4 regions of the Vibrio sp. R11-SG3-ISO9 genome follow, and region 1 is predicted to be linked to each of the others. Evidence: predicted binding sites of a transcription regulator. Region 1 holds the regulator's gene; each other region holds the start of a gene.
The links. Region 1 encodes CRP, which controls carbon source genes, mostly activating them, when cyclic AMP is high. Its sites were predicted from a motif close to TGTGANNNNNNTCACA; they were not measured.
Positions count from the first base shown of each region.

Region 1 (2,206 bases):
TAGAATCCGACAAGGAGTCACCATGACACCCGATCTACTGTTCAAATCCCTATGGGATGACTACATCGAACGCCTCTGCCCATCTGCTGAGAAGGTACATCAGCTGTTGAAAGAAGAGGAAGACCTTATCAATGATCACATCGCGCTGCGTACGTTTAATGTTGCGCCTTTGGGGATTGATACGCTTGCTAAACCTTTCTTAGCACTTGGTTACAAAGCGTGTGGTGACTACCTGTTTGAAAGCAAGAAACTCGTGGCTAAGCACTTTGAACACCCAGATCCAACGCAACCAAAAGTGTTCATTAGTGAACTGAAAGTGGAAGAGTGTTCTGCAGAGCTACAAGCGATCGTTGCTAAGTTGGTTGCGCAAGTGGATGCAAGCAAGTTAGAAGGGCAGGACTTCCTATATGGAGGTCGTCTTTGGGACTTGGATTTCCAAGATTACAAACAATTGGCGACAGAGAGCGAATACGCGTCTTGGTTGGCCGCGCATGGTTACGGTGCTAACCACTTTACCGTGAGTGTGAATCAGCTAAATGAGTTTGCCGAAGTGCAAGCTGTGAATGATCACCTGAGTGAGTCTGGCTTTACAATCAACAGTGTTGGTGGCCAAGTGAAAGGCTCTCCAGAGGTTCTGTTGGAGCAATCTTCAACAATGGCGGACAAAGTGAAGGTTGAGTTCTCAAAGGGTGCGGAATTAGTTCCAGGCGGCTTCTATGAGTTTGCTAAGCGCTACCCAATGGCCAATGGCGAGCTTTACACAGGTTTTGTTGCAGCATCGGCCGACAAGATCTTCGAAAGTACTAACGGGTAACGAAAGGTACGAGCGCTGGGCTGTCCTAGAGATTCGGGGACGCTTAGCTTCGATAGTGTTTACAAGGCGAGAGCCTCATGTGCTCCATTCGTATCTCGTATCTCGTATCTTCTATCGATAAAGAAAAAGCCACCAAATTCGCATTTGGTGGCTTTTGAATTTTTGCTCGGTTAATCGAGATTAACGAGTACCGTAAACAACGATAGTTTTACCGTGAGCAGAAATTAGGTTTTGCTCTTCTAGCATCTTCAAGATACGACCTACAGTCTCACGTGAACAGCCAACAATCTGACCGATCTCTTGACGAGTGATCTTGATTTGCATGCCGTCTGGGTGAGTCATCGCATCAGGCTGTTTCGCTAGGTTTAGTAGCGTTTGTGCGATACGACCAGTAACGTCAAGGAACGCTAAGTCACCAACTTTTTGGCTGGTTACTTGAAGACGGCTAGCCATTTGCGCAGAAAGACGCATCAGGATGTCTGGGTTCACTTGGATAAGTTGACGGAATTTCTTGAAAGAAATCTCTGCAACTTCACAAGGAGATTTTGCACGAACCCATGCAGTACGCTCTTGGTCTTCTTCGAATAGACCAAGTTCGCCGATAAAGTCGCCTTGGTTTAGGTAAGAAAGAATCATTTCCTTACCTTCTTCGTCTTTGATAAGAACTGCCACAGAACCCTTAACGATGTAGTACAGGGTCTCTGCCTTTTCACCAGCGTGAATCAGAGTACTCTTTGAAGGGTACTTATGAATATGACAGTGTGAAAGGAACCACTCTAATGTTGGATCGGTTTGAGGTTTACCTAGAACCATAATATCTCACTTCCTCTGCAGGGTATGCTTGCCGCTTTCCATATTTTAGCTAAGCCTGAATTTGACTTCTTAGGATAAGAGCACTTGTTCTGTGCTGCAAGCTATCTTGTGTTTCGGTTAAGAATAGTATCCTTTTTCAGTCACTATTTCTTGATTTTAATCGTGACCAAGCTACGATTTTTTACGCAAAATTGTGCACATGATCACGGTATGAAAAGTAATCAACCGGAATGCTGTTCCGTTAGCCAATTTTTCCCGTTTCAATGAGCTGTTGTAAGATTGGTCTTACGATGAGCTCCATAGCAAAGCTCATTTTCCCGCCTGGCACAACAAGTGTATTGTGACGAGACATAAATGAGCCATCAATCATAGCGAGTAAGTACGGGAAATCGACGTTTTTGATACCACGCAAACGAATAACTACGAAACTTTCGTCAAGGCTAGGGATGCCCTTTGCATTAAGTGGGTTAGAGGTATCAACGGTCGGTACTCGCTGAAAATTGATATGGGTACGTGAAAACTGTGGGGTAATGTAGTTGAGATAGTCATCCATTGAACGAACAATAGAGTCCATTACCG
Region 1 is NZ_JCBDGU010000012.1:123,299-125,504, forward strand. Features, by position in the region: gene AC6R05_RS04980 (DUF1338 domain-containing protein) at 23-814, shown strand; gene crp (cAMP-activated global transcriptional regulator CRP) at 995-1,627, opposite strand; gene AC6R05_RS04990 (phosphoribulokinase) at 1,869-2,206, opposite strand, start outside.

Region 2 (2,206 bases), on a different contig from region 1:
ATGGATTAAGCAGTACGATAAATGGTGTAAAGAGTTAGGGTTAACGCCAGAAAACAAGCGTAGTTGCACCCCTTATCGTAGCGATCCTCAACCAGAACCGAAAGATAAGCCGTAATGTCGATACCGCTATTCGATACCCACTGTCATCTAGACTTCGACGTCTTTTCGTTGGGTGATCAAGACAGTTCTGCGGCCGCTCGAGACTATCTCATAACCGCTCAGCAGCAAGGCGTTGAGAAGGTAGTCGTCCCCTCGATTGGTCAAACCAACTGGGAAAAGCTCGAGCAACTGAGCTCGGAACATTCCAACCTTTACTATGCGCTGGGTTTTCATCCTTACTTTCTAGCGACAGCGAGTGAGAGCGAATTTGCTCAACTTGAACAGCATTTAAGTGGCGCTTCTGAGCAGTGTGTTGCGATAGGAGAGTGCGGCTTGGACTTCTTTGTGGATGTGGATATCGATAAGCAAGAGCGTTTTTTTATCCATCAGATACAGCTCGCGACTGCTTTTAAACTGCCTCTGATTATCCATGAACGGAAATCACATAACCGTCTTATCCAGCTTATCAAGCAACAAAAATTCACCAATGGTGGAGTGATCCATGGTTTTTCGGGAAGCGAGCAGCAAGCTTTAGAGTGGATTCGCTTGGGATTCTATATCGGTGTCGGTGGAACGATAACTTACCCTAGAGCGCAGAAAACGCGCACCACTGTCGCTCGTTTACCCCTTGAATGGGTCGTTTTAGAGACGGATGCACCGGATATGCCGATCAGCGGTAAGCAAGGAAACATTAATCATTCCAAATATTTAGTTACGATATTAAATGAACTTGTTTCGCTCAGGAAAGAGTCAAAGCAATCGATTGCAACTCAAATATGGAAAAATAGCCATCAGCTATTCGGTATATGTGAATAAAATCTAAAGTTTTTGTTTATCGTTTGCGTGTTTTACAGTTGTATCGTGACTTGGCTCACAGATGTAAATGAATGATACATGAATCTTATACCAAAGTGTGAGGACGGCATTACTTTATTAGTGGTCGCATGAGTATAATTGCCTCCGCTTTATAGCCCCATTTTGTAACACGCCAATAAATAACTAATAAGGAAGTCATAAACTATGAGCCTGTTTATGAGCCTAGTCGGTATGGTTGTACTGATTGCAATCGCAGTACTACTATCTGACAACCGCAAAGCTATTAACTTAAGAACGGTGGGTGGCGCATTCGCTATCCAATTCGCACTTGGTGCATTCGTACTTTACATCCCTTGGGGTCGTGATTTGCTTGCAGGTTTCTCTGCTGGTGTAGCAAACGTAATCGACTACGGTAAAGACGGTACTGGTTTCCTATTCGGCAGCCTAGTTAACTTCTCAGTTGACGGTATCGGTTTCATCTTTGCATTCCAAGTACTACCAACTCTAATCTTCTTCTCTGCACTTATCTCTGTACTTTACTACATTGGTGTAATGCAATGGGTTATCAAGATTCTTGGTGGTGGCCTACAGAAAGCTCTTGGCACATCTCGTGCGGAGTCTATGTCTGCTGCAGCAAACATCTTCGTTGGTCAAACTGAAGCTCCTCTAGTTGTACGTCCTTTCGTACCAAAAATGACTCAGTCTGAACTATTCGCTGTAATGTGTGGTGGTCTAGCTTCTGTTGCTGGTGGTGTACTAGCGGGTTACGCTTCTATGGGTGTACCTCTAGAGTACCTAGTTGCTGCATCATTCATGGCGGCACCAGGTGGTCTACTATTCGCTAAGATCATCAAGCCAGAGACTGATACTCCTGCTGACGACATCGCTGATGAAATGGACGGTGGCGACGACAAACCAGCTAACGTTATCGACGCAGCTGCTGGTGGTGCATCTGTTGGTCTACAACTTGCTCTAAACGTTGGTGCAATGCTACTAGCGTTTATCGGTCTAATCGCTCTAATCAACGGTATCCTAGGTGGCATCGGTGGTTGGGTTGGTTTCGAAGGCCTAACTCTTGAGTGGATCCTTGGTAAAGTATTCTCTCCACTAGCATTCATTATTGGTGTGCCATGGGCTGAAGCAGATATCGCTGGTTCATTCATCGGTCAGAAGATCGTAGTTAACGAATTCGTTGCATACCTAAACTTCGTACCTTTCGTTGGTGAAAACGCTCAAATCGTTGAAGCGACTGGTCAAGTAATGTCTACTAAGACTCAAGCAATTATCTCGT
Region 2 is NZ_JCBDGU010000045.1:14,203-16,408, reverse strand. Features, by position in the region: partial or broken gene AC6R05_RS15975 (DUF5363 family protein) at 1-176, shown strand, start outside; gene AC6R05_RS15970 (TatD family hydrolase) at 115-915, shown strand; gene AC6R05_RS15965 (NupC/NupG family nucleoside CNT transporter) at 1,120-2,206, shown strand, end outside.
Region 2: AC6R05_RS15965 (NupC/NupG family nucleoside CNT transporter) is a predicted target of CRP. The motif match lies at 960-975, and genes of this name have one in related genera.

Region 3 (2,206 bases), on a different contig from region 1:
ATCTCATTGAACTCAGGGAATAGGTCTTTCTTAACTAGCTGTGAGTGAAGCGCTGCTACACCGTTTACTTTGTAAGAGCCGATTACACATAGGTTTGCCATGCGAACCATACGGTGGAAACCTTCTTGGATGATAGACAGCTTAGCTTGCTTCTCACCATCACCAGGCCACATCTTACGAACTTCTTGTAGGAAGCGGTGGTTGATTTCAAAAATGATTTCCATGTGACGTGGAAGTAGACGCTGGATAAGCGACTCAGACCAAGTCTCAAGAGCTTCAGGAAGCAGTGTGTGGTTCGTGTAAGCGAACGTGTTTGCACTGATGTCCCAAGCAGTATCCCAATCTAGGCCTTTCTCATCGATAAGGATGCGCATTAGCTCTGGGATAGCGATTGTTGGGTGCGTATCGTTCAGCTGGATAGTCTCTTGCTTAGGTAAATCCGCCAGAGCAAAACCTGCTGCTTCGTGACGACGTAGAATATCGCGAACAGACGCTGCAGAGTGGAAGTACTGCTGCATTAGACGAAGAGTCTTACCTTTTTCGTGGTTGTCGTTCGGGTATAGAACTTTAGTGATGTTACCAGCATCGATTAGCGCGTGTTGTGCTTCGAAGTAGTCACCGTTGTTGAAGCTTGCTAGTGAGAATGGTGCGATAGCCTGACATTCCCAAAGACGCAGTGGGTAAACTGTATCTGACTCGTAACCAACGATTGGTAGATCCCAAGGCATTGCTTTAACAGACATACCTGGAACCCATTTACGAACTTGCTTACCGTTCTCTTCAACCACTTCAACGTGACCGTAGAAACCGATTTCTTGTGCTAGTTCTGGACGAGCCACTTCCCATGGGTAGCCTTCAACACCACGCCATGCATCTGGAGCTTCTTTTTGACGACCGTCTTCGAAAGACTGTTTAAATAGACCGTACTCGTAGTGTAGGCCGTAACCTACAGTTGGGAATTCTTGTGCTGCACAAGAGTCCATGAAACATGCTGCTAGACGACCTAGACCACCGTTACCTAGTGATGGGTCACGCTCTTCTTCTAGAAGATCCGTTAGGTTTTGACCTAGCTCTTCCATCGCGTGAGTGATTTGCTCGTAAAGGCCCATGCTGATCAGGTTGTTACCTGTTAGACGGCCAATTAGGAATTCAAGAGATAGGTAGTTAACGCTCTTAGCGTTCTTAATCTTCTCATCATTTTCAGTAGCAAGCAGATCAAATGTTGTCAGTTCTGCTAGAGCACGGCCCATTGCTAGGTACCATGCGCGGCTGTCTGCAGTTTCTACTGTTGTTGCGTAGGTTGCAGATAGGTGTTTCTTAACACTTTCTTGGAACGACACTTTATCAAAAGTTTTTTGCTGAGTTGCTTTCATTTCAGAAATCTCGCTTTTATTTGTTCTAATTCATCTGTGACATATCGTGCATGGTCACAATTAACTAAACATCATCCCGGTCTAACGGCTGACTAGGAGTAGATGAAAGGGCGTAGGGGGCGTACTGACGTTGGGTTAGTGATCTAAATCTCATGTTCAGCTCCAGAATAAAAAATTGGAGTGATTATGATCACAAGCCCCCGTTCCATAACTTAACTTTGAATGATGAATTTTTTGTTTACCTATTTTCACTTTCTTGCGAGTTCTGATATTTAGATCACGAAATATTTTTCATGTTCTCATCTTTTTCACAAATTCATGTGTAGAAACGAGCAACATCACGATCACAAACCACCCCGTTTAGTGATAAACATCACAATTAAAGGGCGTAGTTGGGTCAAAATATGCCACAGTGCAAGGTTTCTGAGGCTGATCATGGTCTGGGCCATTTTTCTTCACGTAACATAGCTTCAGAATTAGTTCATAACGGCTTTTGTTTTGATGGTCGGTTATACGCAATCGACTCTCCTTATAAAGACAAGAGCCATGGAATAGGTAACCTTCGACATGTGGATCCCGTCTAAACTGACTCGCCCGGGGCGATTACACAACGCAATCTTAAGACCACGCGTATTAGATCTGCTACAAAATGCCGACTGCTATAAGCTCGTATTATTCCGCTCTCCCGCAGGCTATGGAAAAACCACCATGGCCGCTCAGTGGTTGGTTGATAAACCCAATGTAGGTTGGTACAGCATTGACGACAGTGACAATGATGCCTTCCGTTTCATCAACTACCTGCTGCAATCTCTTAATAAAGCGACGCAAAACGC
Region 3 is NZ_JCBDGU010000056.1:194,964-197,169, forward strand. Features, by position in the region: gene AC6R05_RS21835 (glycogen/starch/alpha-glucan phosphorylase) at 1-1,373, opposite strand, end outside; gene malT (HTH-type transcriptional regulator MalT) at 1,941-2,206, shown strand, end outside.
Region 3: AC6R05_RS21835 (glycogen/starch/alpha-glucan phosphorylase) is a predicted target of CRP. The motif match lies at 1,511-1,526, and genes of this name have one in related genera.

Region 4 (2,206 bases), on a different contig from region 1:
TGATCACTTGGCTGTGTTCTGAAAGTAACGCTTTGTTCTCGACGAAATCGATGAAAGCAACAAACTCATTCATAATGATCTTCTGACCAATGTAAGAGCCTGCCATTAGCACTTCATCGCTTGGAATACCGATAACCCAAGCCAATGGTGAGAATAGGTAGCCAAATACAGCTTGTAACGTAATACCGGTAAAGCCAACGGTTTCACCTAGGCTCTCAAGGCCTGTATTGACCATTGCAATAACACTGACGAAAGCAATCAGCATAGTACCAACAGCAACAGCGACCTTCATACCGTTCATTGCGCCACTCGCTAACGCGTCAATGACGTTGCTCTGATCAGCCTTGTCCAGCTCAATATTATCGTAGTCACTCGGTGTGCCCAGCTCTGGCACGATGATTTTAGCCATTAAAAGACTACCCGGCGCGGCCATGAAGCTTGCTGCAATAAGGTACTTAAGTTCAACACCAAGTCCAGCATAACCCCCTAACACGCTACCAGCGACCGATGCCATACCACCAGCCATCACTGCGAATAGCTCTGAACGAGTCATTGATTTTAAGAAAGGACGAATAAGAAGTGGCGACTCGCCTTGAGAAAGGAAGATGTTACCCGTTGCAACCAAAGACTCTGCTTTACTGGTACCTAATAGTTTTTGAACGGCACCACCCAGAACTTGAATCACTTTCTGCATCACACCCAGATAGTAAAGTGCAGAAATCAGCGCGCTAAAGAAGATAATGATAGGAAGTACACGCACTGCGAAAATAAACCCTTCAGTAGCAAGGCCACCAAACAGGAATGAGATACCCGCATCTGCAAAACCAAGCAAGCTTGATACACCGCTACTTAAGCTAGTTAATGCCATTTGCCCCCAAGGGAAATACAGCACTAGTGCAGCAAAGCTAATTTGAAGTAGAAAAGCACGGATTACCGTTTTCCAGTTGATCGCCGAACGGCTTTCAGATAGCAGGTACGCGCAAGCAATTAGTGCGAAAACACCAACAAAACCAAATAAAATATTCATAAAATTGTCCTAGAAATCCTTAAAGAGTGAACATGAGCCAAGCGAATGACATAAAAGGAAAAGGACAAAGAATCGCAAGCAATACGCTACGCGAAGAGGGCGTTAACAACGTTAACGAATGTAACAACGAATTGTTCATGTAAGATCACCTTATACAAGCAGTGGAACGCAGCTGGTCCGGTCCGTGGGGTCATTCACATATCCATGTGACGGCTTGTATTGGCTAAGCACCGGCTTAAAACCGGAAGAGAAGTATAAACAACTTAATGAGACTTTCATCACATTTTTAAAAGCAAACGATCGCGCGGTCAAAGATGCATCAATTCGCTCAAATTTGATGGGATTTATTGGAAAACAGAAATAAAAAAAGCGACAATTTTCACTGTCGCTTCTCTTAGGAATACGTATTAGGGCACATAGGTCCAACGAATTAAAACAATCCCAATAACTATAATTAAGTAGCAGAACGTGACTTTATAACGTCCACGTTGTGTTTTTACGCGATTTGTTCCAACTTTCATGTTCCATCATTTAACCAGCAGGTCCGCTATTTAACCAATTTGGCTCTTTACTTAACCAACTTAATTTACTTAACCAACTTAAAGTCATAGCGGCCATCGTTTTCAGCTCTTTCTTCGAACAACAACACATCCTCATGAAAGGTCAGAGCGATAAGTTGATCACTGTATTCATACAGATAGGAGACCGAATACTCTTTATTGAGCTTTTGTTTCGGTTCACCCAACAACTCAATCACTTCCTGTCGGGTCGTTTTCTTCTCTACAAGCTGTTCAAGTTTTGTGTAATCGACATTCTTCGGGCGATCGACGAGTTGCCCCAGCTCGTCAGAGAATGAAACCCATACCGCACTCATCAATAGAGCCAACAACACAAGCAATGTTTTATTCAACACAACACCTCTCCTAAACTGAATAGTAAAGATTACCATCAAAGAGCAGCAATAGCTGTAAGCCGCTGTAAGAACAGACTTTTATATGTAAGGCGTGCGGAAAAACATCGTCGCGCTAGACTAATATTCAGTTGCGGTGGCCTGTGCATCACTGCACTTGTCAGTCGACAACTCAAAGCAGTATTGCGCGTGTTTTTTCAAGCAGCTGAATACTTCAGCGTCGAGTTTGTGGTTCTGCACATGATCATCCAATATCGCCAACGTTTGTT
Region 4 is NZ_JCBDGU010000049.1:70,872-73,077, reverse strand. Features, by position in the region: gene AC6R05_RS17965 (NupC/NupG family nucleoside CNT transporter) at 1-1,027, opposite strand, end outside; gene AC6R05_RS17960 (hypothetical protein) at 1,614-1,940, opposite strand; gene AC6R05_RS17955 (HD-GYP domain-containing protein) at 2,058-2,206, opposite strand, start outside.
Region 4: AC6R05_RS17965 (NupC/NupG family nucleoside CNT transporter) is a predicted target of CRP. The motif match lies at 1,295-1,310, and genes of this name have one in related genera.